4 regions of the Streptomyces sp. 3214.6 genome follow, and region 4 is predicted to be linked to each of the others. Evidence: riboswitches for the same ligand, from Rfam matches in the RefSeq annotation. Region 4 holds a riboswitch; each other region holds the start of a gene.
The links. Region 4 has a riboswitch for cyclic di-AMP ahead of B5557_RS37990 (C40 family peptidase). Riboswitches for the same ligand answer to the same signal wherever they lie in the genome.
Positions count from the first base shown of each region.

Region 1: it holds a riboswitch for cyclic di-AMP, as region 4 does, so the genes downstream of both, B5557_RS18305 (transglycosylase SLT domain-containing protein) here and B5557_RS37990 (C40 family peptidase) in region 4, are expected to answer to the same signal.
Region 2: it holds a riboswitch for cyclic di-AMP, as region 4 does, so the genes downstream of both, B5557_RS11555 (M23 family metallopeptidase) here and B5557_RS37990 (C40 family peptidase) in region 4, are expected to answer to the same signal.
Region 3: it holds a riboswitch for cyclic di-AMP, as region 4 does, so the genes downstream of both, B5557_RS26465 (LysM peptidoglycan-binding domain-containing protein) here and B5557_RS37990 (C40 family peptidase) in region 4, are expected to answer to the same signal.

Region 1 covers NZ_LT670819.1:4,107,219-4,114,279, forward strand. Annotated here, with positions in the region: gene B5557_RS18285 (ABC transporter permease) at 1-154, opposite strand, end outside; gene B5557_RS18290 (ABC transporter ATP-binding protein) at 162-1,169, opposite strand; gene B5557_RS18295 (LolA family protein) at 1,202-2,473, opposite strand; gene B5557_RS18300 (polyprenyl synthetase family protein) at 3,392-4,402, opposite strand; cyclic di-AMP (ydaO/yuaA leader) riboswitch at 4,916-5,117, shown strand; gene B5557_RS18305 (transglycosylase SLT domain-containing protein) at 5,121-5,603, shown strand; gene B5557_RS18310 (HAD family hydrolase) at 5,662-6,495, opposite strand; gene B5557_RS18315 (GNAT family N-acetyltransferase) at 6,787-7,061, shown strand, end outside.
Region 2 covers NZ_LT670819.1:2,583,899-2,590,959, forward strand. Annotated here, with positions in the region: gene B5557_RS11535 (bifunctional acetate--CoA ligase family protein/GNAT family N-acetyltransferase) at 1-1,113, opposite strand, end outside; gene B5557_RS11545 (HPr family phosphocarrier protein) at 1,291-1,572, shown strand; gene B5557_RS11550 (GntR family transcriptional regulator) at 1,700-2,395, opposite strand; gene B5557_RS11555 (M23 family metallopeptidase) at 2,584-3,327, opposite strand; cyclic di-AMP (ydaO/yuaA leader) riboswitch at 3,342-3,507, opposite strand; gene B5557_RS11560 (M16 family metallopeptidase) at 3,729-5,117, opposite strand; gene B5557_RS11565 (M16 family metallopeptidase) at 5,114-6,463, opposite strand; gene B5557_RS11570 (DNA gyrase/topoisomerase IV subunit A) at 6,735-7,061, shown strand, end outside.
Region 3 covers NZ_LT670819.1:5,835,322-5,842,382, reverse strand. Annotated here, with positions in the region: gene B5557_RS26490 (NAD(P)/FAD-dependent oxidoreductase) at 1-149, opposite strand, end outside; gene B5557_RS26485 (Ppx/GppA phosphatase family protein) at 631-1,590, opposite strand; gene B5557_RS26480 (DUF501 domain-containing protein) at 1,587-2,234, opposite strand; gene B5557_RS26475 (FtsB family cell division protein) at 2,261-2,737, opposite strand; gene eno (phosphopyruvate hydratase) at 2,841-4,127, opposite strand; gene B5557_RS26465 (LysM peptidoglycan-binding domain-containing protein) at 4,514-5,221, opposite strand; cyclic di-AMP (ydaO/yuaA leader) riboswitch at 5,225-5,395, opposite strand; gene B5557_RS26460 (LysM peptidoglycan-binding domain-containing protein) at 5,600-6,724, opposite strand; gene B5557_RS26455 (cytochrome P450 family protein) at 6,967-7,061, opposite strand, start outside.
Region 4 covers NZ_LT670819.1:8,390,256-8,397,316, reverse strand. Annotated here, with positions in the region: gene B5557_RS38000 (ATP-dependent Clp protease proteolytic subunit) at 62-697, shown strand; gene B5557_RS37995 (hypothetical protein) at 705-1,010, shown strand; cyclic di-AMP (ydaO/yuaA leader) riboswitch at 1,390-1,560, shown strand; gene B5557_RS37990 (C40 family peptidase) at 1,564-2,037, shown strand; gene B5557_RS37985 (ATP-binding protein) at 2,088-2,570, opposite strand; gene B5557_RS37980 (helix-turn-helix domain-containing protein) at 2,784-3,644, shown strand; gene B5557_RS37975 (DUF397 domain-containing protein) at 3,654-3,887, shown strand; gene B5557_RS37970 (8-amino-7-oxononanoate synthase) at 3,963-5,090, opposite strand; gene bioB (biotin synthase BioB) at 5,238-6,446, shown strand; gene B5557_RS37960 (adenosylmethionine--8-amino-7-oxononanoate transaminase) at 6,439-7,061, shown strand, end outside.

The DNA.
Region 1 (7,061 bases), 4.3 Mb from region 4:
ACTCGCTGCGCAGGAGTCCGAAGGTCCAGGTCCAGGTCCATGACCTGGTGTGGGTCCAGGACCTGGTGCGGGTCCAGGACGTGGTGCGGGTCCAGGACCTGGTGGGGTTACCCGGGGAGTCGTCTCGGGGAGTTCCGTTCCGGTTCTCGCTCACTTCCGCTTCAGCCCGCGACATCGAAGCCCTCCCCCGTGAGCGCCACGAACGCGTCCTCCAGGGAGGCCCGTTCGACGGCGAAGCCGCGAACGCGGACGCCCGCCGTCACCAACGCGGCGTTCAGTTCGGCGAGCTCGCGCTCCGCGGGCGGAGCCTCCGCGCTCACCCGGTCCTCGGCGACGACGACGTCGCCCACGCCCTGCTCCTTCAGCACCCGGGCCGCGTCCGCCGGGTCCGGGGTCGTCACGACCAGCCGGCCGCGGGTCCCGGCCGCGAGGTCCGCCACCGAGCCCTGTGCGAGCAGCCGGCCCTGTGCCATCACCGCCGCGTGCGTGCACACCTGCTCGATCTCGTCGAGGAGGTGGGAGGAGAGGAAGACGGTCGTGCCCTCCGCGGCCAGCTCCCGAATCAGCGAACGGATCTCCCGCATGCCCTGGGGGTCCAGGCCGTTGGTCGGTTCGTCGAGGACGAGCAGGCGGCGGGGCTGGAGCAGGGCGGCGGCGAGGCCCAGGCGCTGCTTCATGCCGAGCGAGTACGCCTTCGCCCTCTTGCCGGCGGCGGCCGTCAGCCCGACCCGCTCCAGCGTCGCCGTGACCCGCGTACGCCGGGTGCGTGGGTCGGCGGTCGGGTCGGCGGCGTCGTAGCGGAGCAGGTTGTCGCGGCCGGAGAGGAAGCCGTAGAGGGCGGGGCCCTCGATGAGCGCCCCCACGTGGGGCAGAACGGCGCGCGCGGCCCGCGGCATGGGTTGTCCCAGGACGCGGGCCGAGCCGGCCGTGGGCTCGATGAGCCCCATCAGCATGCGGATGGTGGTGGTCTTGCCGGAGCCGTTGGGACCGAGGAAGCCGAAGACGCTGCCCGCCGGGACGGTCAGATCGAGACCGTCGACGGCGAGCTGTCCGCCGCGGTAGCGCTTGGTGAGGGCGCGGGTGTGGATGACGGCGTCACCGTCGCCCGCGGCACCACCCGTGGCATGACCCGCGGCACCACCCGTGGCACCACCCGTGGACTGCGTCATCGGCTCCCCTCACGCCCCGCCCAGGTCGCTGCCTACTTCTCCGCGTTCGCCGCCTTCACCAGGGCGTCCTTGGTGACCGCGCCGACGTAGACCTTGCCGTCGTCGGTCATCAGGGCGTTGATCAGGCGGGTGGAGAAGACCGTGCCGGAGCCGAACTTACCGCTCACCTTGTCGCCGAAGGAGCCGAGGAAGCCGCCGAGGGCGCCGCCGCCGGCCTCGGAGCCCGAGGGCATGCCCTGGCCGCCGGTGTCGAAGGTGGCGACGGAGGTCCAGCCCTCACCGAGGACGTTGAGACCGGCGGGGCCGCCGAGGTCCTTGGCGAGGTCGTCGTCGGACCTGCCGGAGTGCCCCGGAGCGGTCCGCGTCGCGCCCTCGTCGTCCCACTTGCCTCCGCCGTCGCCCTTCTCGGCCTTGTCGCCCTCGGTGACCTTCGCGCCCTTGGGGGTGGTGAAGTCGAAGGTGGAGGCGGCCGGCTTGGCGAAGGTGACCTGGGTGAAGCCCGCGTCCACGACGGCGGCGCCGCCGCTCGCCGGGGTCAGCGTGAACTTCAGCGGCAGGCCCGTCTTCGCGTCCACGGCCACGCTGATCGCGCCCACCGTGGAACCGGACTGCTTCGGCTTGACCAGCAGCTTGTAGGCGTCGCGCCCGGCGACCTGGACGGTGCCGTCGACGGTCACGGACGTCGTGTCGTCGACCGCCTTCAGGGCGTCCTCGGTGAGGTCCTTGGGCGTGGCCGGAACAGGAGTGTCCTCCTTGCCGGAACTCTCGTCGACGGTGGAGTGGTAGACCTCGTTGGAGGCGCTGTCGTACCCCCACACGTTCTTGCCGTTGTGGATGACGCTGTATTCGGCGGCCTTCTCCAGCAGCGAGAGCTTCTGCCGGTCCGGGCCGTCGGCGGCGACGCGCAGGGTGTGCGTGCCGGACGCGAGTTCGGTGAGCTTGGTGGACGGATCGGCGGACGAACCGTCACCACCCTGCTGGGCGGCACCGGAAAGCAGACCGCTCTCCAGCCCGCCGAGGTCGGGCAGCCCGAGATCGGTGGTGATCTTCACCGTGCCGGACAGCTGCTGGACGTCCGAAGCGGCAATCTTGTCGAGGAGTTGCTGTGCGGTGATCTTCGGCAGGTCGGGGTCGCCGGAGTCGGCGAGTGCCGGGACCAGCCCGATCGTCGCCGCGGCGACACCGATCACGGTGACCGGGACGACGTACCGCACGGCCTTGCGCCGGCCGGCGCGCAGGTCGTCGGCCTCCCCGCTGTTCGGCTCCCCGCCGGTCAGGGTGTCGTCGGATGCCTTCGGTGCCATGTGTGCCTTACCTCCGTCGTCGGCGGCGGCTGGTCATCTCATGCTGAACGCCCCACCCAAGCCGCCATTCTCACCCGAATCGGTGAGGAGTGGTGTTTTCTCGTAGTCCCCATCTGACCAAATCGCCCACACGAAAACGTCAACCCGAGGGCTCAACTCCGCGTACGCCTGCGGTATGACACGAAAGCAAGGAAAGGCCAACCGACCCGTAGGGGTCCCACCGGGAGACGACGCCTTCCCCTAGGGACACGGGGGTTGGACGGCACAGGCGAGGGAGGGGCGCGGGGCTCGCGGTGAGGGCGCGGGGGGTGCGGGGGCGAGGGGTGTGGGGTGTGGGGCGAGGGGTGTGAGGGCCGGGGTGAGGGGGCGGGCCGGGGTAAGGGGGATGCGGGGCCGGTGGGGGGGTGCGGCACCTGAGTGGGGTGCGGCACCTGAGTGGGGTGCGGGGCCTGAGTGGGGTGCGGGGCCTGAGGGGGTGCCGGGCCGACGGCGATCGCCGGAACTGCGCGGGGTGCCGGACCGGAGGAGGGTGCGGCATCCGAGGGGTCGCCGGATCGCAGGGGGTGCCGAACCGGAGGAAGGTGCCGCGCCGGAGGGGTCGCCGGATCGCAGGGGGGTGCCGGGCCACAGGGGGGTGCCGGGCCACAGGGGGGTGCCGGGCCACAGGGGGGTGCCGGGCCACAGGGGGTGGCGGCCCGGAGGCGATCGCCGGGCCGAAGCGGCGTGACGGGCCGGAGCGGCGTGACGGGCCGGAGCGGCGTGACGGGCCGGAGCGGCGTGACGGGCCGGAGCGGCGTGACGGGCCGGAGCGGCGTGACGGGCCGGAGCGGCGTGACGGGCCGCAGGCGGGTGCCGGGCGGGCCGCAGGCGGGTGCCGGGCGGGCCGCAGGCGGGTGCCGGGCGGCGGGCCGGAGGAGGTCAGCCGGCTCGGTGGACCACCGCGTCGCACAGTTCCATCAGCGCCGCCTTCGCGCCGCACTCCCGCAGCGGCGCGAGCGCCGACCGCGCGTCCTTCGCGTACCGCACGGTGTCCCGGCGGGCCTGCTCCAGCGCCGGGTGCGCGCGGAGCGCCTCCAGGGCCTCGGCGAGCCGGGCGTCGTCGCTCAGGTCGGAGTCCAGCAGCTCGCACAGGGCGATGTCCTCGGGCAGCGACAGGCGCGCCGCCCGCTCCCGCAGCCGCAGCACGGGCAGCGTGGGAACGCCCTCGCGAAGATCCGTCCCCGGCGTCTTGCCCGACTCGTGCGAGTCGGACGCGATGTCCAGGACGTCGTCGGCCAGCTGGAAGGCGACGCCCAGCCGCTCGCCGTACTGCGTGAGCACGTCGACGACCGTCTCGTCGGCGCCCGACATCATCGCCCCGAACCGGCAGGCCACCGCCACCAGCGAGCCCGTCTTACCGCCGAGCACGTCGAGGTAGTGCTCGACCGGGTCCCGTCCGTCGGTAGGACCGGCCGTCTCCAGGATCTGCCCGGTGACCAGCCGCTCGAACGCCTCCGCCTGCACCCGCACCGCCTCCGGTCCGAGGTCGGCCAGGATGTGGGAGGCGCGCGCGAAGAGGAAGTCGCCCGTGAGGACGGCGACGGAGTTCCCCCAGCGGGCGTTCGCGCTGGGCACCCCGCGGCGCACGGCGGCCTCGTCCATCACGTCGTCGTGGTACAGCGTGGCCAGGTGGGTCAGCTCCACGACCACGGCCGACGGCACGATGCCCGGCGCGTACGGGTCCCCGAACTGCGACGCGAGCACCACGAGCAGCGGCCGGAACCGCTTCCCGCCCGCCCGCACGAGATGCTGGGCGGCCTCCGTGATGAACGGAACCTCACTCTTGGTGGCCTCGAGCAAGCCTTCCTCGACAGCCGCCAATCCGGCCTGGACATCGGCTTCCAGAGCCTGGTCCCGCACGCTCAGCCCGAACGGCCCGACGACGGTCACGAGGGGTCTCCTGTCTGCTGGTGTCTACTGGCGATTACGCGGTTTGTCGATAGGTCTCTGCCATCACTCAAGTCAGCGTATCCGGTCACGTTTCGATCACCGATAGCCCCCACGGTTACAGGCCAGGTGGTATCGGATCACGCCCGATATGTTCCTGATTCAAATATATGAACAGATATTTATAGAGTTAGCCGGAAGTAAGGACCTTCCACCCGGCAATGCCATCGATGCCGGAGTCGCCATCCCCACCCCCTTCCCACCGCCACCGACTTGGGATCAATGCCCGATTCGCCGCACTTGTGGACGCTGGTGACTTGACTCACTCCCCCCGCCGAAACCGCCCGATCCCGCCCGATCCGGTCGTTCACGGATTCTCCACACCTCCAAGCAAGTTGAGGCTTTGCACCCACAAAGGATCAAGCACCCCATAGGTCACAGACCAAGGTCAATAGGGGTGATCTGTGAATCCGCTACTTGTTTCGGACATGTGCTCTCGCATACGTTCCCGGCCTGTCGGGCGGAACGCCGAATCCTGCCGCCGCCCGTACACCCACCTAGAACGCACGGCAGGAGCGGGGGAACCAGGTAAGTCGCCAGGCCGGATGTTTCGGACATATCGGTACGGCTCGGGGTGAAGTCGCGCCCGTCAGGACGCGACCGGGCAACTCCCGCCCGAACCCGACAGCTCACCTCGCAGGCGCCGGAGAGGAAATTCATCATGTCCGCTGCCGCTCAGCCGCGCCGCACCCGTCGCAACCGTCTCGTCCGCACGCTCACCGTCGCCGCCACCGGCGCGGCCGTGCTCGCCCTGCCGCTCATCGGCGCGACCGGCGCCTCCGCGGCGACCCCGACCGTCGCCACCGCCACCAGCCTCGGATACGCCAACAACCTCGACGGCTGGATCCGTGCCTCCCTCCACGTCATGGCCCAGCACGGGATCCCGGGGACGTACAACGGCATCTACCGCAACGTCATCCGCGAGTCCTCCGGCAACCCCTACGCCATCAACCTCTGGGACTCCAACGCGGCCGCGGGCATCCCGTCCAAGGGCCTGCTCCAGGTCATCGACCCGACCTTCCGCGCCTACCACGTCGCCGGCACCTCCTGGGACTCCTACGACCCGGTCGCCAACATCACCGCCGCCTGCAACTACGCGGCCGCCCGTTACGGCTCGATCGACAACGTGTTCGGCGCGTACTGACAGATCCCCGTAGGACCCCCAGCCCAGGGGCCTACAGGCCCTACAGGCCCTACGAGCCCTACGGGAACAGTCTTTCGAGGACGACGGCCACGCCGTCGTCCTCGTTCGACGTCGTCACCTCGTCGGCCACCGCCTTGAGTTCGGGGTGGGCGTTGGCCATCGCGACTCCGCGCGCGGCCCAGTCGAACATCGGGATGTCGTTGGGCATGTCCCCGAAGGCGACGGTGTCCTCGGGCCGCAGGCCCAGGTGTTCGGCGGCCAGGGCCAGGCCCGTCGCCTTGGTGATCCCGCAGGGCTGGAGCTCGACCGTGCCGGGTCCCGACATGGTGACCGTGGCGAGCGAGCCGACCGCCGCACGGGCCGTCGCCGCCAACTCGTCGTCGGACAGGGTGGGATGGCGCAGCAGCACCTTGCTGATCGGCTCGCACCACAGATCATCGCGCCGGTCGACCCGCAGGGCGGGCAGCGTCGGGTGCGGCATCCGGTAGCCCGGCTCGATGAGCGTCAGCCCGTCCACGCCGTCCTGATCGACGGCCGCGTACAGCTGCCCCACCTCCGCCTCGATCTTGCCGAGCGCGGTCTCGGCCAGCTCCCGGTCCAGGGTGACCGACCACAGCAGACGGTCCGCGCCGGCGTCGTACAACTGCGCGCCCTGTCCGCACACCGCGAGCCCCCTGCTGTGCAGCCGGTCGAGCAGGGGGCGTACGCGCGGCGCGGGGCGTCCTGTGACCACCAGGTGGCGTGCGCCGGCGGCGGCCACCCGCGCGAGCGCGTCGAGGGACCGGTCGGAGAACGTGTCGTCGCCGCGCAGCAGCGTTCCGTCCAGGTCGGTGGCGATGAGGGAGTACGCAGAGTACGGGGTGTGCTCGGCATATGCGGTGGGTGCGGCCATGATCAGAGAATACGGATGCCGCACCCCCCTGGTTCGACGCGAGCCGGACGACGACCAGGTCCTGTCCGGTTCTGCCAACTCCCCTTTGTCTACTGGTGCGGAACTGGCTGAGGACGGGCACAAAGAAACGGCTTTCTGGCGCATCGCCGGGTAGTGGACGGTTAAAGGCCTCTGTACCGGTTGGCAACAAGATGGGACGCTACCTACCGCGACGCCCGGGTGGAGCGGTACCGTCCAGGTGTCCAGGGGGGACTTGATCGGGGGGTCAGGTTGAGCAGTGGGCGCATTCGTGTGCTGAGGCCGGAAGACCTCGGCGAGGGGGACAGGGAGCGGTGGCGCGCGCTGCGTGCCGCGTCGACGCTTCCGCGAAACCCCTTCATGGAACCGGAGTTCACCGACGCCGTGGGCCTCGTGCGGCCACGCGCGCGCGTGGCGGTGGTGTACGAGGGGCGTGAGCCGGTCGGCTTCCTCCCCTATGAGCGGGGCCGGCTCGGCCAGGGTCAGGCCCTCGCGTACGGCGTCTCGGACGCGCAGGGCGCGGTGCTGACCCCGGGTCTCGGGCTGAA
Region 2 (7,061 bases), 5.8 Mb from region 4:
GCCGGACTGGGCGAAGAGCCCGATCCGGCCGGGCCTCGGCATCTGGGGGGCGAGGGAGGCGTTGAGCCGCACCTGTGGGGAGGTGTTGATGACGCCGAAGGCGTTGGGGCCGATGATCCGCATGCCGTACGCGCGCGCGTGGCGGACGAGTTCGCGCTGGCGCTCGCGCCCGTCGGGGCCGCTCTCGGCGTACCCGGCGGAGAGGACCACGAGTCCCTGCACGCCGTGCTCGCCGCACTCGGCGACGGCCTCGGGCACGTGCTCGGCCGGGACGGCGAGGACCGCGAGGTCGACGGGCCCCGCTATGTCGCGCACCGAGCGGTGGGCGGGCACGCCGTCGAGCTCCTTCAGGTCCTCGGGGAAGGCCTTGTTCACGGCGTACAGGCGGCCGGTGAAGCCGGCCTCCCGGAGGTTGCCGAGGACGCTTCGGCCGACGCCGCCGGGCGTGCGGCCGGCGCCGACGACGGCGACCGAGCCGGGTGCCAGCAGCCGCCGTACGGAGTGCGCCTCCGCGCGTTGCTCCCGCGCGCGCTGCACGGCGAGGGAGCGCTCGGTGGGTTCGAGATCGAACTCCAGGCGGACGACGCCGTCCTCGAAGCTGCGCTTCTGGGTGTAGCCGGCGTCCGTGAACACCTTGATCATCTTGGTGTTGGCGGGGAGCACCTCGGCGGCGAAGCGGCGGATGTCGCGCTCGCGGGCGACCGCCGCGATGTGTTCGAGGAGCGCGGAGGCTACGCCGCGGCCCTGGTGGGCGTCCTGCACGAGGAAGGCGACCTCGGCCTCGTCGGCGGGCGCGGAGGCGGCCATGCCGTCGGCGCCAATGCGGTCATAGCGTACGGTTGCGATGAACTCGCCGCCGACGGTGGCCGCGAGTCCCACCCGGTCCACAAAGTCGTGGTGCGTGAAGCGGTGGACGTCCTTCGCGGACAGGCGCGGGTAGGGCGCGAAGAAGCGGTAGTACTTCGACTCGTCCGAAACCTGCTCGTAGAAGCTGACCAGGCGCTCGGCGTCATCGACGGTGATGGGGCGGATGCGTGCGGTGCCGCCGTCGCGCAGCACCACGTCGGCCTCCCAGTGGGCGGGGTACTCGTGCCGGTCCGACGCGCTCTGCATGGGGCCCAGAGTACGGCTCGCGTCCGACAACGGCGCGAGGCAGTCTGTGGAGGACGGATGCCGGATCGAGGCCGCGATCCGGCGACCGCGTGGGACGGGTCGTCATGGACCCGTCCCTCACACGCTTCACGTGTGGAACACTGGTCTAGACAACCTGAACCTGAAGGGCAGCATCACATGGCTGAGCGCCGCGTCAACGTCGGCTGGGCCGAGGGCCTTCACGCCCGCCCCGCTTCCATCTTCGTCCGGGCCGCCACGGCCGCAGGTATCCCGGTGACGATCGCCAAGGCCGACGGCAACCCCGTCAACGCGGCCTCCATGCTGGCCGTGCTCGGCCTGGGCGCCCAGGGCGGCGAGGAGATCGTCCTCGCCTCCGAGGCCGAGGGGGCGGACGTCGCTCTCGACCGTCTCGCGAAGCTGGTCGCCGAGGGTCTCGAGGAACTCCCCGAGACCGTCTGATCAACCACTGGTAATTGAGGGTTGCGGGGCTCGTCCGAATTATCGGGCGAGCCCTTCGCATTTCTCGTTCCCGGGCAGCAGAAATAATCCCCCGCGAATTATCTCCTCTTTGTATACGGCTCTCGTGTTAATGCCGCACGCTCGTCATGTTTACTGGAGGTTGCGAAGTCCTCACACGGTCGATGCGCTCCGGTCCGCCGGAAAAGCGCAGTCGGTGCGCGGCCGTCGTGCGTTCGGTGTGCAGCGCCGTGATCGCCCGCGCGCGCTCCTGGTCGCCGCGCGCCACGGCGTCCACGATCGCGCCGTGCTCCGCCCAGGACTCCACCGGGTTGACCGGCGCCTCCACCGCGTACATCCAGGCGATCTTGTGGCGCAGCTGGGTGAGCATCGACGTCAGGGCATGGCTACCGGAGGACTGGGCGAGCGTCTCGTGGAACCAGCCGCCCAGGGAGCGCAGATCCTCGCTGGTGCCCCTCCTGGCCCGCTCCTGGCCCAGCCGGACGAGGCCACGAAGCACCTTCAGATGGGCCTCCGTGCGCCGCTGGGCGGCCCGGGCGGCGCCCAGCGGCTCCAGGAGCATGCGCATCTCCAGCACGTCCGCCGCCTCCTGCTCGGTCGGCTCCGCGACGCACGCGCCCGCGTGCCGCCGCGTCACGACGAAGCCCTCGGCCTCCAGCGTGCGCAGCGCCTCCCGGACCGGGACGCGGGAAACGCCGTAGCGGCGGGCGAGGAGTTCCTCGGTGAGGCGGCTGCCGCGCTCGTAGACACCCGAGACGATGTCGTCCCGGACGGCCGTGCACACCGAGTGCGCCGGAATACGCATGACGGACCTCCGCCTTAATCCCCGTGAAACGTCGACGATTGACGTGTGTTCCGTGACTCTATTGCAATGAGCGGGAATTTCCGATGGCGGGCCGGAATCCATGGATATTTTTTGGACAGCAGGGCATCGAAAACGGCGAAAGCCCCGGCCGGGAGGGCCGGGGCTGGACGATCTGTCGCCGTGCGCCGTCAGACGTTCACACCGTGCTGGCGGAGGTAGGCGACCGGGTCGATGTCCGAGCCGTACTCCGCCGAGGTGCGGGCCTCGAAGTGCAGATGCGGACCGGTGACGTTACCGGTCGCGCCGGACAGGCCGATCTGCTGGCCGGGAGTGACCTGCTGGCCCACCGAGACGCCGATGGACGACAGGTGCCCGTACTGGGTGTACGTGCCGTCGTTCATCTTGATGACCACCTGGTTGCCGTACGACCCGCCCCAGCCGGCCTCGACGACGGTGCCCAGGCCGACCGCGTGCACCGTGGTGCCGGTCGCGGCGTGGAAGTCGATGCCGGTGTGACTGCCGGAGGACCACAGCGAACTGCTGGCGTGGTAGCCGGTGGAGACGTACGAACCCGTGATCGGCGGCACGAAGGCGTTGAGCCGCTTGCGCTCGGCCTCACGGGCGGCACGCACGCGTGCCTCGCGCTCCTCGACGGCCTTCTTGGCGGCCGCCTCGCGCGCGGCCTGCTCGTAGGCGGCCTTCTTCTGCACGGCGACCTGGTCGTCGATCTGGTCGGCGACGGCCTCGCCGGCGGTGACGACGGGGATCAGCCCGGTCTGTTCGGGGGTGGGCTCGGCGGCGAAGGCCGGGGCGGAGGCGACGGTGGCCATGACACCGGTGGTGGTGAGCGCCGCGACGCCCGCGGCGCGTGCGGTGGTGCGCTGCATCCGGCTGGGCCGACGGTGCTTCCCGGTGGCGCAGGTGAACGCCATGAAGTGGGGGGTGTCCTTTCCTTCCCTCTCGCCTACCGGGTTAGCTGACGGGTTCGGAGCAGGAAGGTCTCCTACGGACCCCCTCGCGGCTCGCGCGGGCGTCCGATTCACCCCAGGGACTTCACGTGGGTCCCCGGCTCCCCTGGCTCGCGCCGTACGGGGACTCGGCGATGACTGTCCGCTGCCGCGGCTGCGGCGCACTGCCTGACGAACAGCCCGGACGAAGCTAAGCGGGACGGGTTTCAATCCTCAAACGAATCCCGGTTTTTGTAGCGCATGCCACAGGGCAGACAGGCAACCTTCGCCTCAATTCGGACGCGCAGTGGCCCTGGTGACGTTTCCGTCGGCCAGGGCCCCTGCGCGTGCGTGCCGTTGGCGCGCCACCGCGCCCGCCGGTCCGCCTACTCGGCGGACACGACCTTCACCGCGCCGATGCCGAGGGCCTCCACCGGCTCCTTGATCCGGGCCGCGTCACCGACGAGGACTGTCACCAGCCGGTCCACCGGGAAGGCGTTCACGGCCGCCGCGGTGGCCTCCACCGTGCCCGTCGCGGCGAGCTGCTGGTACAGCGTCGCCTGGTAGTCGTCGGGCAGGTGCTGCTCGACCTGGTCGGCCAGCGTGCCCGCGACGGCCGCGGCGGTCTCGAACTTCAGCGGCGCCACCCCGACCAGGTTCTGCACCGCGACGTCACGCTCGGCGTCGGTCAGGCCGCCCTCGGCGAGGGTGCGCAGCACCTTCCAGAGGTCCTCCAGGGCGGGACCGGTGTTCGGGGTGTCCACGGAACCGCTGATGGCGAGCATCGCGGCGCCCGAGCCGTCCGGCGCGGACCGCAGGACCTGCCCGAAGGCGCGGACACCGTAGGTGTAGCCCTTCTCCTCGCGCAGGACGCGGTCCAGGCGGGAGGTGAGGGTGCCGCCGAGGCAGTACGTGCCGAGGACCTGCGCGGGCCACACGCGGTCGTGCCGGTCGGCGCCGATCCGGCCGATCAGCAGCTGCGTCTGGACGGCGCCGGGGCGGTCCACGATGACGACCCTGCCGGTGTCGTCGGCGGTGACCGGCGGCACGGGCCGCGGCTGGGCCGAGGAGCCCGTCCAGGCGCCCAGGGTGTCGCCGAGGAGGGCGTCCAGGTCCACGCCGGTGAGGTCGCCGACGACCACGGCGGTGGCCGTGGCGGGGCGCACATGCCTCTCGTAGAACGCGCGCACGGCGGCGGAGTCGATCTTCTCGACGGTCTCCACGGTGCCCTGGCGCGGGCGCGACATGCGCGCGGTGGCCGGGAACAGCTCCTTGGAGAGCTCCTTGGCGGCGCGCCGCGAGGGGTTGGCGAGCTCGTGCGGGATCTCGTCCAGTCGGTTGCGGACGAGGCGCTCGACCTCGCTGTCGGCGAACGCGGGTGCCCTGAGGGCGTCGGCGAGCAGACCGAGGCCCTTGGGCAGGCGCGAGGCCGGCACTTCGAGGCTGAGGCGGACGCCGGGGTGGTCGGCGTGCGCGTCCAGGGTGGCGCCGCAGCGCTCCAGTTCGGCGGCGAACTCCTCGGCGGAGTGCTTGTCGGTGCCCTCGGAGAAGGCGCGCGCCATGATCGTGGCGACGCCGTCGAGGCCGGCCGGTTCGGCGTCCAGGGGCGCGTCGAGGAGGATCTCGACGGCGACGACCTGCTGGCCGGGGCGGTGGCAGTGCAGCACGGTCAGGCCGTTGGCCAGCGCTGCGCGGTCGGGCGCCGGGAACGCCCACGGCTTGGCCTCGCCCGCCGCGGGCTGGGGGTGGAAGTCCATCGTGGCGAGCTCGGTCACCGGGCCGCCTCCTCGTTCTCGTCCTGGTCGGCGGGGGCTTCGGCGGCGGTCGGCTCGTAGACGAGCACCGCGCGGTTGTCGGGGCGCAGTCGGGCCTTGGCGACCTCCTGCACCTCCTCAGGCGTCACGTCCAGCACCCGCTGGACGGCGGTCAGGGCGAGCTGCGGGTCGCCGAACAGGACGGCGTAGCGGCACAGTTCGTCGGCGCGGCCGGCGACCGTGCCGAGCCGGTCGAGCCACTCGCGCTCCAACTGGGCCTGGGCGCGCTCCATTTCCTCGGCCGTGGGGCCCTCCTCGGCGAACCGGGCGAGCTCCTCGTCGATGGCGGTCTCGATGACGGGCACCTCGACGTCACCGGACGTCTTCACGTCCAGCCAGCCCAGGGAGGGCGCGCCGGCGAGCCGCAGCAGGCCGAAGCCGGCCGCCACGGCCGTACGGTCGCGGCGCACGAGCCGGTTGTACAGGCGGGAGGACTCGCCGCCGCCCAGGATGGTTAGCGCCAGGTCGACGGCGTCGCACGCGCGCGTGCCGTCCTCGGGCAGGCGGTAGGCGGCCATCAGGGCGCGGGCCGGCACCTCCTCCTCGACGATCTCGCGCAACTGCTCGCCGATGACGTCGGGCAGCGAGCCGTCGCGGGGCTCGGGCTTGCCGTCGTGGCCGGGGATGGAACCGAAGTACTTCTCGACCCAGGCGAGGGTCTCCTCGGGGTCGATGTCGCCGACCACGGACAGGACCGCGTTGTTGGGCGCGTAGTACGTCCGGAAGAACGCGCGCGCGTCCTCCAGGGTCGCCGCGTCCAGGTCGGCCATCGAGCCGATCGGCGTGTGGTGGTAGGGGTGGCCGTCCGGGTAGGCGAGGGCCGTCAGCTTCTCGAAGGCCGTGCCGTAGGGGACGTTGTCGTAACGCTGGCGGCGCTCGTTCTTGACGACGTCGCGCTGGTTCTCCATCGAGTCGTCGTCGAGCGCCGCGAGCAGCGAGCCCATGCGGTCGGCCTCCAGCCAGAGGGCGAGCTCCAGCTGGTGGGCGGGCATGGTCTCGAAGTAGTTGGTGCGCTCGAAGCTGGTGGTGCCGTTGAGCGAGCCGCCCGCTCCCTGGACCAGCTCGAAGTGGCCGTTGCCCTTGACCTGTCCGGAGCCCTGGAACATCAGGTGCTCGAAAAGGTGAGCAAGGCCGGTGCGACCCTTGACTTCGTGTCGTGAACCGACGTCGTACCAGAGGCACACCGCCGCGACGGGGGTCAGGTGGTCCTCCGAGAGCACCACGCGCAGGCCGTTGGCCAGGCGGTGCTCGGTCGCTGTCAGGCCCCCGGAGCCTGCCTGGGCTGTGGCCGTGTGACCCATGGGCATGTACGTCCCTTCCGATCGCGGACGCGGTCGTCGAAACCGCGGTTTTCCTGCCGGTCCTGCCACTGTATGCAAGCGTGTGGACGGTCGGCGAAGTTCCCGCGGGACATACGCCGAGAGCGAGATCGCGTAGCCTGCGGGCAGCCGTGCAGGAGGTGCCTCTGCGTGCGGGGCCCGACGGCCGACGCCGGGTCCTCGCCCGCGCTGTCAGTGGCACGGTCCACAATGGTCCGCGTCAGATCCCGTCACACGCCCCAGCAAGGAGCCGGCAGCGATGGCCCGCCGCAGCACGAAGACCCCGCCGCCCGACGACTCGTACGAGGAGCGGATCCTCGACATCGACGTCGTCGACGAGATGCAGGGCTCCTTCCTCGAGTACGCGTACTCGGTCATCTACTCCCGCGCCCTGCCGGACGCCCGCGACGGCCTGAAGCCGGTGCACCGCCGCATCGTCTACCAGATGAACGAGATGGGCCTGCGCCCCGAGCGCGGTTACGTCAAGTGCGCCCGGGTCGTCGGCGAGGTCATGGGCAAGCTGCACCCGCACGGCGACGCGTCGATCTACGACGCCCTGGTGCGCATGGCCCAGCCGTTCTCCATG
Region 3 (7,061 bases), 2.6 Mb from region 4:
AAGGGCTGGTAGGTCATGTACGACCGGGGGTCGACGACCGTGACGGTCGCCTCGCCGTAGCGCATCTTCTTGAGAATGCGCCGAGCTGCGTACAGGCCTACGTACCCACCGCCTACTACGAGGATCCTGGGACGCTCCGTGGTGCTCATGCCATCGAGTATCCACCCGCTCCAGGGGGGGTCGCTCGTGCGCCCCTTCACAAGCTTGTGGAGGGTGTGTGCTATCCTCCGCGGCTCACGTGATCCACATCATGGCGCGGAACGGGAACCTGTGTACTCAGGGTGCCGTTGTCAATGCCGCGTGAGCTGCCTCTCCGGGCCTGGAGAGCCTCCGTGAGGCGGCCGTGGAAGCGTCGTCGGGCCCGGCCGCGAAACGTCCGCGCCTGCCTCTTTTGAACACGTTCACACAGGTGTTGGGCCCTCGGAAGGGTCAACCGGACTCACTTCATCCTCCGACAGGGCCGAATTCCTTGTGAAGAACTTCACGAAGTTTTCCGGCGGGCTCTCGCGGAGAACCGTTTCGGGGCCTCGCGAAGGCCTCCCCGCCCCGCTCATGCGTCATTCGCGCTGCTCAGCAGAGTGCCCCCGAGGGCCCGCTTCCCCAGGGTTTCCCCCCGCGCCCCTGCCGCTCTCACGCCTGCTCGGCGTCCTCCGCCACCTTGAACGCGATGCCGTCGAGGATGTCGTGTTCGCTCACCACGACCTCCTCCGCGCCGATCCGCTCCATGATCGACAGGAGGACGAGGGCGCCCGCCGCGATCACGTCGACCCGGCCCGGGTGCATCGCGCCGACCGCCGCGCGCTCGGCGTGCGTGGAGCGCAGCAGCCACTCGGTGATCTCGCGGACCTTGTCGCGCGAGACGCGGGAGTGGTGGATGGCCGCCGAGTCGTACTCGGGGAGGTGCTGGGCGATCGCCGAGACCGTCGTCACCGAGCCGGCCAGGCCGACCAGGGTGTGCGCCGCGCGCAGCGGGACCGTCTCCTCGGCGAGGTCGAGGGCCGCCTCGATGTCGGCGCGCATCGCCGCGACCTGCTCGGACGTCGGCGGGTCGGCGACCTCGCCGTCCACGACCAGATGCCGCTCCGTCATCCGCACACAGCCGACGTCGACCGAGCGGGCGGCCTGTACGTGCTCCTCGCCCACGACGAACTCGGTCGAGCCGCCGCCGATGTCCACCACCAGGTAGGGCTTGGTGAGGTCGTCGCGGCCCGCCAGCTCCTTCGTCGCGCCGGTGAAGGAGAACTCGGCCTCCTGGTCGCCGGTGACGACCTCGGGCTCGACGCCCAGGATGTCCAGCACGCCGCGCACGAACTCGTCGCGGTTCTCGGCGTCCCGGGAGGCGGAGGTGGCGACGAAGCGCACCCGCTGCGCGCCCAGCTCCTTGATGACGGCCGCGTACTCGCGGCAGGCGGCGAAGGTCCGCTCCAGCGCCTCGGGCGCGAGCCGGCCGGTGCGGTCGACGCCCTGGCCGAGGCGGACGATCGTCATCCGGCGGTCCAGCTCGACCAGTTCACCCGTGACCGGGTCGGCGTCGGCGACGAGGAGGCGGATCGAGTTCGTACCGCAGTCGACGGCGGCGACACGGCTCACTGCGCGTCCCCCTCGCCCGGCTTCGCGTCCTGGTCGCCCGGCTTCGCGTCCTGGTCGACGGGCCTGAAGGCGAAGTGGCCCGCGCCGTCCTCGGAGACGTCCACCTGCCATCCCTCGCCGGTCGGCGGCCCGGACAGCGTCACACAGGCCCCCTTGCGCCACCACTGCGGAAGCATCGCCAAGGCCTCGTCGCCCAGCGGGTTCACGCCCGGGCCGGCCGCCAGGGAGTGCGCCACGAGGACGTGCAGGCACTTCACCCGGTCCGGCATGCCGCCCGCGCTGGGGAAGTTCCTCAGCTCCTCGATCTCGTCCCGGCGCCGGATGTAGTCCTCGTGCGCGGCACGGTAGGAGGCGGCCAGCTCCGGGTCGGCCTGCAGCCGCTCCGTCATCTCCTTCATCACGCCGTTCGCCTCGAGCGTGCCGATCGCCGAGTTGGCCTTCGGGCACGTCAGGTAGTACAGCGTCGGGAAGGGGGTGCCGTCGGGCAGGCGGGGGGCCGTCTCGACGACGTCCGGCTGACCGCACGGGCAGCGGTGCGCGATCGCGCGCAGGCCGCGCGGCGGGCGTCCGAGCTGCTGCTTGAAGGCCTCTACGTCCGCGTCGGTGGGCTCGGTGCGCGGGGTGGTCGGCGGGGGCGTATCCATACTTCCGGGGTTGTCTCTCTGTCGGTTCAGTGGTCGGAGGCGTCCGACTTGTCGACGCCGTCCCAGACGTTCGTGTACCAGGGGCGGTCGGCCGCCCCGAGGTCGGCGCGGGACTGCTTGGCCGCGTCCGGGTCGATCACGACGTAGCCGGTCTCCCCCGGCAGCACATAGTGCAGGCGCTGCCGGATCTGCTGCTCGGCGTACGCGTCGTCCTGCCAGCGCGCCTTGAGGTCGCGCAGCTGCTCGACGCGTTCGCCGGCCTGCTGCTTCTCGCGCTCCAGGTCGGCGATCTCGGCGCGCTGGGAGACGTACTGGCGCATGGGGTAGGCCAGAGCGACGATCAGCGTGCACAGGACGAGGGCGAGCAGCGCGGCGCGGCCGGTGAGGCGGGAGCGGCGGGCCTGGCGTTTGGTCTGCGAGCGGTAGACCCGGGCCGCGGTCTGCTCCCCGAGCAGCTTGATCCTCGTCGCGGTGGAGAACCGGTCCCGGTCCTTCACGGCCATGTTCCCCCGCCTCCCGTCTCCCATGTGCGTACGTCCCCGCACACGGTACGGGACCGAGTACGGGGACGTACGTACGACTGGCTAAGGCTTAACCCCGTAAGGGTCAGCCCTTGAAGCGGGGGAAGGCCGAGCGGCCCGCGTACACCGCGGCGTCGTCGAGGATCTCCTCGATGCGCAGCAGCTGGTTGTACTTGGCGACGCGCTCGGAACGGGCCGGGGCGCCGGTCTTGATCTGGCCGCAGTTGGTGGCGACGGCGAGGTCGGCGATGGTGACGTCCTCAGTCTCGCCGGAGCGGTGCGACATCATGCACTTGAAGCCGCTGCGCTGGGCCAGCTCGACGGCGTCCAGCGTCTCGGTGAGCGAGCCGATCTGGTTCACCTTGACGAGCAGGGCGTTCGCGGCGCCGTCCTCGATGCCGCGGGCGAGACGCTCGGGGTTGGTGACGAACAGGTCGTCGCCGACGATCTGGACCTTGTCGCCGAGCTTGTCGGTGAGGACCTTCCAGCCGGCCCAGTCGTCCTCGAACAGCGGGTCCTCGATGGAGACGAGCGGGTAGGCCGCCACGAGCTCCTCGTAGTACTCGGTCATCTCGGCGGCCGAGCGGGACTTGCCCTCGAACTCGTACACGCCGTCCTTGTAGAACTCGGACGCGGCGACGTCGAGCGCGAGCGCGATCTGCTCGCCCGGCGCGTAACCGGCTTCCTTGATGGCCTCGAGGATGAGGTCGAGGGCCTCGCGGTTGGAGCCGAGGTTCGGGGCGAAGCCGCCCTCGTCGCCGAGGCCGGTGGACAGGCCCTTGGCCTTCAGCACCTTCTTGAGCGTGTGGTAGACCTCGGTGCCCCAGCGCAGGGCCTCGGAGAAGGACTCCGCGCCGATCGGGGCGATCATGAACTCCTGGATGTCCACGTTGGAGTCGGCGTGCGAGCCGCCGTTCAGGATGTTCATCATCGGCACCGGCAGCAGGTGCGCGTTGGGGCCGCCCAGGTAGCGGAAGAGCGGAAGGTCGCTGGCCTCGGAGGCGGCGTGGGCGACGGCGAGGGAGACGCCGAGGATGGCGTTGGCGCCGAGCGAGCCCTTGTTGTCGGTGGCGTCCAGGTCGAACATGGCCTGGTCGATCAGGCGCTGCTCGGTGGCGTCGTAGCCGACGAGCTCCGGGCCGATCTGCTCGATGACGGCGAGGACGGCCTTCTCGACACCCTTGCCCTGGTAGCGGTTCGGGTCACCGTCGCGCAGCTCGATGGCCTCGAAGGCGCCGGTGGAGGCGCCGGACGGGACGGCGGCACGACCGGTGCTGCCGTCGTCGAGGCCGACCTCGACCTCGACGGTGGGGTTCCCTCGCGAGTCGAGGATTTCCCGGGCTACGACGACGTCGATGGACGGCACGAGCATCTCCTTCTTGGGATGTGACGCTGAGAGTGCGGGGCCCGCGGGCCTTGCGACTAGAGCCTAACCGCCCGACGGGCGTCGGCAGCCGACCGACCGCCCTGTGGACGAACTGACCGTACACATTGTTCCCGCCCGGAACAAAGAGCGGGTGACAAACAGGCGAAGAAAGCGCGCGGGGCGAGCGGGCGGCGGGGCGAGCGGGGGCGGTGAGGCGAGCGGGCGGCGGGGCGAGCGGGCAAAGAGAAACCCCGCTCCGGTGCGTACGGGGGAACACGCACCGGAGCGGGGAGCCCGTGGGGACGGGGGGTGACCCTCACAAGGTCTTCAGTGTGCCGACCTCGGATGTGAGGGCGCTGTGGCTTCTCTGGGTCCGCTCTGGGAGCGGGGGATCACTTCAGGTGCAGCTGCTGACCCGGGTAGATGAGGTCGGCGTCCGCGACGATGTCCTTGTTCAGCTGGAACAGCTTCTGCCAGCCGCCCTTGACCTTGTGCTTCTCGGCTATGGAGCTGAGGGTGTCGCCCTTGACGACCTTGTACTCGCCGTCGCCCTTCTTGACCTTCTTGCCGGTCGGCGTGGTGACCGTCTTGGAGGCGGCCGGGCGGTCGGTGGAGCGGGAGGCGCTCTGGTTCTCGGTCGAGCGGGTGCCGGCGCTGCTGTCCGAGCTGCTGGAGCCGGAGCCGCCGGTGCTGCTCGACGAGCCGGAGGAGCTGCTGCCGTTGTAGGCGGCGCCGGACAGGCCCGTGCCGCAGACCGGCCAGGCACCCTTGCCCTGGGAGGCGAGGACCTTCTCGGCGACGGCGATCTGCTGCGACTTGGAGGCCTGGTTGGCCTGCGCGGCGTACTGCGTACCGCCGTAGGCGGCCCAGGTGGAGGCGGAGAACTGCAGGCCGCCGTAGTAGCCGTTGCCGGTATTGATGGACCAGTTGCCGCCGGACTCGCACTGGGCGACCGCGTCCCACTCGGAGGCGGTGGCGGCGGAGGCGTTGCCGGCCGCCATCAGCGGGGCGGCGATGGCGACGCCGGTGACGCCGGCCAGCGCGGCGACGCGGGTGGCCTTGGACGGACGGCGGTGCTTGCCCTTGCCGGAAAACAGCATGGTGGATCCCCTCACCGACGCCTGCGAGGTGAGCTGTCGGGTTCGGGCCGGTTGAGTTGCCCGGCCACGCTCTCGCTTTCACGAGGCGCGGCTTCACCCCAAGCCACTCCGGTCAACTGCCCGGTGCGGCGCCTACCTTGGGTCCCCCGCTCCTGCCTACGGCGCTTGACGCGACGACTGTTCCCGGGCTGCCACTGGCAGGATTCGGCGTTGCGACGGCCGGGGCTCGGGTTGCCGAGCGGGACGACCGTAGACACGCGATCCGCGGAATTTCAAAGACGATCAGGGCTTCTGAGACTCATCCCACACTTTCACCAAACCGGACATTCAGTGCGAAGCGTGACGTGAACTCCCGCTGTTTTTCTTGGGTTTTGCGCCCTATTTGACCCCTGTGTCGAGGGTCTGACCGGGGACGATGTCGCTCGGGTCGGCGCCGATGAGGCCCTTGTTCTCGGCATAGAGGGCACGCCATCCGCCGTCGAGGCCAAGGGAGTCGGCGATGGAGGCGAGCGAGTCGCCCTCCTGGACGACATAGGTGGCCGCGGCATGCCGGCCGACGGAGGCGGTCGTGGTGCCGTCGACGGCGGCATCGTCGGCGACGGTGGCGCTCTTGGTGGTGTTCTCGTCGGCGGTGGCGCCGCGGTGCCGGCCCGAGCCGAGGGAGCCGGTGTCGACGAGACTCCAAGAGCCCGCATCCTGGACCGACTTGTCCGGGTCGTCCGCTTTCGGGGCCCCGGTGGGCGAGCCGCCGGTCGCCTGCGCGTCATCCTGACCGCCGGAGCCGTCGGACGCGCCGGCACCGGTGGAGCCGCCCGTACCGGTGGAAGAAGAGGACGAGGAGGACGAAGGGGACGAAGGCGACGCGGAGGGTGAACTCGATGAATTGCCGGATGAGTCGGATGACCCGGACGAGCCGGAGGAGCCGGAGGAGCCGGAGGGGCCGGAGGAACCAGCCGAACCGGTCGAACCGGTCGAACCGTCACCGCTGCCGGAAGAGTTCGAGGAACCCGTGGACCCGGACGATCCGGACGACCCCGACAATCCCCTGGACAGGTCGGACAATCCGGATGAGGCAGGCGAGTCGGACGAGTCGTTCGCCAGACCGGTGTCCACGTTCAGCGCGCCGTTGGCCTGGGTGAGCCCGGAGGTCAGCCCACAGGTGCCCCAGGCGCCGATGTTCTCGGCCGCGAGCAGTTTCTGCGCCACCGCGATCTGCTGGTTGCGGCTGGCCAGGTCGGGGCGCGTCGCGTAGTCGAGCCCCCCGTACGTCTCCCACTGCTTCTGGGTGAGACTCAGGCCGCCGTACTCGCCGCCGCCCTTGTCGGCGCTCCACGAGCCGCCGGTCTCGCACTGCGCCACCTTGTCCCACACCGTGCCGTCGGCGGCACTCGCGCCCGAGGCGGCGAGCAGCGGGATGGCGATGGCGGAGCCCGTCACTCCGGCCGCGACGAGCAGCGCCGGGGCCTGGCGGGGGCGACGGTGTCGACCGTTCCCGGAGAGCATGCGAGGGGCCTTTCTCTGGACAGCAGTACCGGCGCGGCGGGTGAGGCGGGTGAGACCGACGCGTCGCGCTGACGAGTGAACGTATCGGCAGACGATCACTTGTCACAAGTTAATGCCGCGCAGATCACGTGAAGATCACAGACTTGAGGGACGGTCACCTTCACTTCCCCGAATGGTCACACTCCGGCTGACGTGCGATCAGAAATGCGCTCGGAGTGCGCTCTGAGTGCGCTCGGATTGCCTTAGCCATGCATGGGAGTGAACTCCACCGGCAAGGTCCGAAGGCCCCGCATGATGAGCCCGCCGCGCCACCTCAAGTCCGCCGGATCCACGGCCG
Region 4 (7,061 bases):
CGTCACGTACGTCCTGTACATTTTTTACAGATGCGCCCGACGCAGAAGGAGGGGCTTTCCGATGACCCGACCGTCCGCCCGCCATGTCCTGCCCGAGTTCACCGAACGCACGAGCTTCGGCACCCGGACGATGGATCCGTACTCGAAGCTGCTGGAGGAGCGGATCGTCTTCCTGGGGACGCCGATCGACGACTTCTCGGCGAACAACGTGATGGCCCAGTTCATGTACCTGGAGCACAAGGACCCGGACCGGGACATCGCGCTCTACATCAACTCCCCCGGCGGCTCGTTCAGCGCGATGACGGCCCTGTACGACACGATCCGGTATGTCACCTGCGACGTGGAGACGACCTGTCTGGGCCAGGCGGGTTCGTCGGCGGCGGTGCTGCTCGCGGCGGGCACGCCGGGCAAGCGGTTCGCCCTGCCGGGCGCGCGGATGACGATCCGCCAGCCGTCCCTGCCCGAGCCCGTCGAAGGACAGGCCAGCGATCTCGCCATCCAGGCCGATGAACTGGCGCGCATCCGGGCCACCCTGGAGGGGATGCTCGTCCTGCACACCGGGCGCAGCCCGGAGCAGGTCAGCGCGGACATCGAGCGCGACAAGTTCCTCACCGCCCCGGAGGCCCTGGAGTACGGCCTGGTGGACGGCATCATCTCCACCCGCAAGACCTCGGCCGGCGGCCAGGGTGGGAGGTGAGGGGCCGATGGTGCCCGAACTGCCGCCGCTGCCCGCGTTGACGTGCGCCGAGGCCGAGTTGATCGACGGTTACCTCGACGTCGTCGACCTGCTCGGCCGTATCAATCCCGCCCACCACGGCGACACGTACCGCGGGCTGCGGGCCGCCCAGGCTCTGGTGAGCAAGGCCGCCGTACTGCGTGACGCGCTGACGCTGATGCACCAGCGGGGCGAGAACGAGCTGCACGCCCCGACGCTCGCGCGGGCGCTGTGCGTCCTGGACGGGGAGCGCCGCACGGCGCGCGTCACGGTGCCTCCGCTCTCCGACAGTTGACGCGACCCGGCTCCGGCCGGGCGGTCCGCGCCCCGAGCGTGCCGTCCGGCCCGGAGTTGAAACGGACCAGACGGGCGACCCCCGTTCGGCGTAGCGTGCGCTGTCTTCCACGGCCGGTAGAGGTTGCGCAAATGGGCGCTCTTCGGGCGGAATAAAAGGCTCCACCGCTGGTCCGGGGCCCTGTGGCCGCCTTGACACCTGATCGGCCATCAGGGTGTCCACCCGAACGGGTGAGTGGTGAGTAACCCCACAAATCCCCGGTTCCATTGGGATTTTCGGACATCCGTGAGCCAAGATCCCTGACTGACGACAAGCCCCCGCCACAAGAGGCGGGGCGGTCCGGGCGGACGCCGAGTCCTGCCGCCGCCCGGATGACCGGTCGACAGAAGTGCATCGGCAGGAGTGGAGGACCCAAGCACGACGGGTCGCCGGAACGGTCACGCCATGACCGGGCCGAGCAGCCCTTGGGGTGAAGCCGCGTCAGCGGCCGGGCAACTTCGCCAGCCCGAATCCGACAGGTCATCCTTCACAGGCGGCTGACGAAGGGTTGCGCATGACTGCGCTCAATCGTGTCCCGTCGCTCATGGTCCGGGCCGGTACGGCCTCGGCCTTCGCCATCGCCGCCGTCGGCGGCTCGGTCGTGGTTCCCGGGCTCGCCCCGGACGCCTCGGCTGCCACACCGGCGACGAAGGCGCTCCAGATCGCGGCCTCCAAGAAGGGCGCTCCGTACAAGTACGGGGCCACCGGGCCGAAGAGGTTCGACTGCTCCGGGCTCACGCTGTACTCGTACAAGAAGGCGGGCAAGACCCTGCCTCGGACGGCGGCCCAGCAGTACAACAAGACGAAGCACATCTCGGCGTCCAGCCGCAAGGCGGGCGACCTCGTGTTCTTCCACTCGGGTTCGAACGTGTACCACGTCGGGATCTACGCGGGTAACGGCAAGATCTGGCACTCGCCGAAGACCGGGGACGTGGTGAAACTGCAGAAGATCTGGACCAAGAGCGTCTGGTACGGGCGGGTCCGCTGAGCCGGGTCCACTGAGCCTCCCGGGGCGGCGCCGGCGTCCCTGACGCGCCCTCACCGCCCCGGGATCTCGCCCTCCGCCGGGGCAGTCAGGGCTCCGGCCACCGGCTCCGCCAACGGGACGGTCCACGGGAGTACGACGGTGACCGTCTTGCCGCCCTCCCGGGTGGGCCGCACTCTGAGCTTGCCGCCGCACTCCGCGGTCAGCCAGCGAATGATCACCAGGCCTCGGCCGTTGTCCTGCTGGACGGCGGCCGGCAGTCGTTTCGGGAAGCGCGGGTGGCTGTCGGTGACGCCGATGCGCAGCTGTTCGTCACGGTCGAGGACGAGGTCCACCGTGAAGGTGGGGGATTGCCCGAAAGTGTGCTGTACGGCGTTGGTGGCGAGTTCTGAGACGATCAGCCGGACGGTGTCGGCCGCCTCCGTGTCCGCCGGCAGACCCCACTCCCCGAGGGTGCCGACCACGAAGCCGCGGGCCGTGGAGACCGAAGCGGGATCGCTCGGCAGAGTGACGGATGCTTCCAGGTGATCTGCCATGGCGACGTCGTCCCTTTCCCACGGGACCGAAGTCCGACACGGTGCGTGTGGTTCGAGTACGGTCCCGGACTGGTGCTTCTTCGCCAGACTGCCATTACCGCGCCGGTCACGGGTGGCGATCCACCAAGTTATGCATATATCTGTCGCTCGATGCGGTGAACTCTGCGACGACAGAGCGTATTTGGACGGCCCGTAAGGAGTAAGGAGGAGCCCATGCAACACGGTCCCGCGGTGCGCCGCCGGAAACTGGGCGCCGAACTGCGCACACTGCGCACCCAGGCGGGCCTCACCAGTGGTGAGGCGGCCCGGCTCGTGGGCTGGCACCAGTCCAAGGTGAGCCGCATCGAGACCGGCACCAGTGGGTCAAAACCGGCCGATGTGCGGTTACTCCTCGACGCCTACGGTGTGGCCGATCCACAGCTGCGGGAGCTGATGCTGGCGCTGGCGGGCGTCGAGGGCAGCGGCGGTCGGGACCACTGGTGGCACGCCTACCGCGGGGTGCTGCCGCCCACCTACCGGGACTTCATCAGTCTGGAGTCCCAGGCGAGCGCGATGCGCACACTGGAGACGAGTGTGGTACCGGGGCTGCTGCAGACGCCCGAGTACGCGCGTGCGGTGACCAGGGCCGCGGTGGAGGGCGCCGACGAGGAGCAGCTCGACACCCTGGTGGAGGTACGGCTGGCCCGCCAGGACGTGCTGCGCGCGCAGCCGCCGCTGGAGCTGAACGCGGTGCTGGACGAGGCGGTGCTGCGGCGGGAGGTGGGCGGGCCCGAGGTGATGGCGCATCAGCTCGGTCGGCTGGTGGAGGCGGCCCGGCTGCCGCAGGTGAGACTTCAGGTCCTGCCGTTCTCCGCCGGGGCGCATATCGGCCTAACCGGCCCTTTCGTTATCTTCTCATTTTCGCGCACTTCTGATCTGGATGTGGTTGTCCTCGACCACTTGACGAGTAGCCTCTATCTCGAACGGAAAGAAGACCTCCAGGCCTACACCGAGGCCTTCAACGCCCTTCGGGCGCACGCCCTTTCGCCCGGGGACTCATCGGATTACATCGCCGCGATAGCCGACGGCGCGTAAGGAGGCACCATGTCCGCACTACCGCGGAACGTACCTTCCAGTACCGATTCCGATCACCTCCCGCAGGTGCGGTGGCTGCGCAGCAGCTACAGCACGGGAGCGAACAACTGCGTGGAGACCGCCCGGCCGGCCATCGGCCCCTGGGCCGGCCTGCTCGCCGTACGCGACTCCAAGGACCCGGCCGGACCCGCCCTGCTCTTCTCCCCCGAGAGCTGGACGGGCTTCACGGCAGCGTTCCGCTGAGCGCACCGCGGCACAACACACCGCAGTAGTCGGCAAGCGGTGCTCAGCGGCGACCCACGGCCGTGTCACGCCGACTCATGGTCGTGTCTCGTCGATCACCCGTACAGCGCGTTCCAGCTCGGCCCCGGAGAGGTCCGCACGGGCGGTCAGCCTCAGGCGTGAGATGCCGTCGGGCACGGAGGGAGGACGGAAGCAGCCCACGGCCAGGCCTGCCGACCGGCAGTCCGCCGCCCACCGCACGGCCTCCTCCGGGGACGGCGCACGCACGGAGACGACCGCGGCGTCCGGACGCACCGCTTCCAGACCCGCGGCCGTCAGCCGGGAGTACAGCTCGTCCGCCACCGCACGCGCGCGCGGCGCGCGCTGCGGCTCCGCGCGCAGCAGCCTGAGGGCGGCCAGCGCCGCGCCCGCCGCCGCCGGGGCCAGGCCGGTGTCGAAGATGAACGTCCGAGCCGCGTTGAGCAGATGGTCGATCACGCGCGCGGGGCCCAGCACCGCACCGCCCTGACTGCCGAGCGACTTCGACAGCGTGACCGTGACGACGACGTCGGCGGCGCCCGCGAGACCCGCCGCGTACGGAGCGCCTTGGCCGCCGTCCCCGAGCACGCCGAGCCCGTGGGCGTCGTCGAGGACCAGTCCGGCGCCGTGCTCCCGGCAGGCGGCCGCGAGAGCGGCCAGCGGGGCGGCGTCTCCGTCGACGGAGAAGACCGTGTCGGAGACGGCCACGGCCGGGCCGTCGTGCGTGCCGAGCGCCTTGCGCACCGCCTGCGGGTCGGCGTGTCCGACGACCTGGGTGGTACCGCGGGCGAGTCGGCAGCCGTCGATGAGCGAGGCGTGGTTGCCCGCGTCGGAGACGATCAGCGAGCCGTGCGGGGCCAGCGCGGTGACGGCGGCGAGGTTGGCCGCGTACCCGGAGGAGAACACGAGGGCCGCCTCGAACCCGCAGTGCTGCGCGAGCTCCCGCTCCAGCTCGCCGTGCAGCTCGGTGGTGCCGGTGACCAGTCGGGAACCGGTCGCGCCGCCGCCCCACGTCCTGGCGGCCTCCACGGCCCCCGCCACCACCCGGGGATGCCGGGCCAGACCCAGGTAGTCGTTGCTCGCGAGGTCGAGGAGCGGGGAGTCTGCCGTGCGGGGCCGCAGCGTCCGCACAAGTCCGGCGCGGCGGCGCAGCTCCGCCTGCTCGTCGATCCAGCCGAACGCCATGGGTCCTCCGGGCTTTTGTAGGTAGCGGACAGACACTAGCGGCAGCGATCGCCACCCACGGTGTGGCAATACCCACACGTCGAAGCGGGTGTGTTGTGCGATCCCTACCTTGGCCCGAAGCGGGTGCGTAGGACAGGATCGGCTCTCATGGACCTGCTGAACACGCTGGTGGACAAGGGGCTTCGGCGCGAGCTGCCGACCCGCGAGGAAGCTCTGGCCGTCCTCGCCACTTCCGACGACGACGTGCTGGACGTGGTGGCTGCGGCCGGGAAGGTGCGCCGGCACTGGTTCGGGCGACGGGTGAAGCTCAACTATCTCGTCAACCTCAAGTCGGGCCTGTGCCCCGAGGACTGCTCGTACTGCTCGCAGCGGCTCGGCTCCACGGCCGGGATCCTGAAGTACACCTGGCTCAAGCCCGACGAGGCCTCCCGGGCCGCGGCGGCGGGGCTCGCGGGCGGGGCCAAGCGGGTCTGTCTGGTGGCGTCCGGGCGCGGTCCGACGGACCGGGACGTCGACCGGGTGGCCGGCACCATCAAGGCGATCAAGGAAGAGAACGAGGGCGTCGAGGTGTGCGCCTGTCTGGGCCTGCTCTCCGACGGCCAGGCCGAGCGGCTGCGCGAGGCGGGCGCGGACGCCTACAACCACAACCTGAACACCTCCGAGTCGACGTACGGGGACATCACGACCACGCACACGTACGCCGACCGGGTGGACACGGTCAACAAGGCGCACGCGGCCGGCCTGTCGGCCTGCTCGGGCCTGATCGCCGGCATGGGCGAGAGCGACGAGGACCTCGTCGACGTGGTGTTCTCGCTGCGCGCGCTGGACCCCGACTCGGTGCCGGTCAACTTCCTCATCCCGGTCGAGGGCACCCCGCTGGCCAAGGAGTGGAACCTCACCCCGCAGCGGTGTCTGCGGATCCTGGCGATGGTCCGGTTCGTCTGCCCGGACGTCGAGGTGCGCATCGCGGGCGGCCGCGAGGTCCATCTGCGCACCATGCAGCCGCTGGCCCTGCACCTGGCCAACTCGATCTTCCTCGGCGACTACCTCACGACCGAGGGCCAGGCCGGCAAGGCCGACCTGGAGATGATCGCGGACGCCGGGTTCGAGGTGGAGGGCGCGGGCGAGGTCACGCTGCCCGAGCACCGGGTGACGGCGGGCGGTGACTGCGGGTCCCACGAGGGCGGCGGCTGCGGTGCGCACGAGAGCGCGGGCTGTGGGTCCCACGAGGGCGGTGGCGTGTGCGGTGGCGCTGCCGCTGCCGTCGCTGAGGCTCCCGCGGTGAGCGAGCCGCGTACGGACCTGGTCGCCGTGCGCCGCCGCGGCGCCGGTACCGACCTCGCGCCCAATGCCTGAGCTGCCCGTCTCCGAACTGCTGGAGCTCGACCGGCGGCATGTGTGGCATCCCTACGGTCCGATGCCCGGCCGGGTGGACCCGCTCGTCGTCGCGTCGGCGAGCGGGGTACGGCTGCGCCTGGCGGACGGCTCGGGTGAGCTGGTCGACGGCATGTCGTCCTGGTGGTCGGCGATCCACGGCTACAACCACCCCGTGCTGAACGAGGCCGCGCGCGAACAGCTCGGGCGGATGAGCCATGTGATGTTCGGCGGGCTGACCCACGAGCCCGCGGTACGGCTCGCCAAGCTCCTTGTCGACATGTCGCCCGACGGTCTGGAGCATGTCTTCCTCGCCGACTCCGGTTCGGTGTCGGTCGAGGTCGCGGTGAAGATGTGCCTGCAGTACTGGCGTTCGCTGGGCCGCCCGGGCAAGCAGCGGCTGCTGACCTGGCGCGGGGGCTACCACGGCGACACCTGGCAGCCGATGTCCGTGTGCGACCCCGAGGGCGGGATGCACGACCTGTGGACCGGGGTCCTGCCCCGGCAGGTGTTCGTGGACCCGCCGCCGGTCGAGTACGAGGAGTCGTACGCGGAGCGGCTGCGTGCGGCGATCGAGCGGCACGCCGACGAACTGGC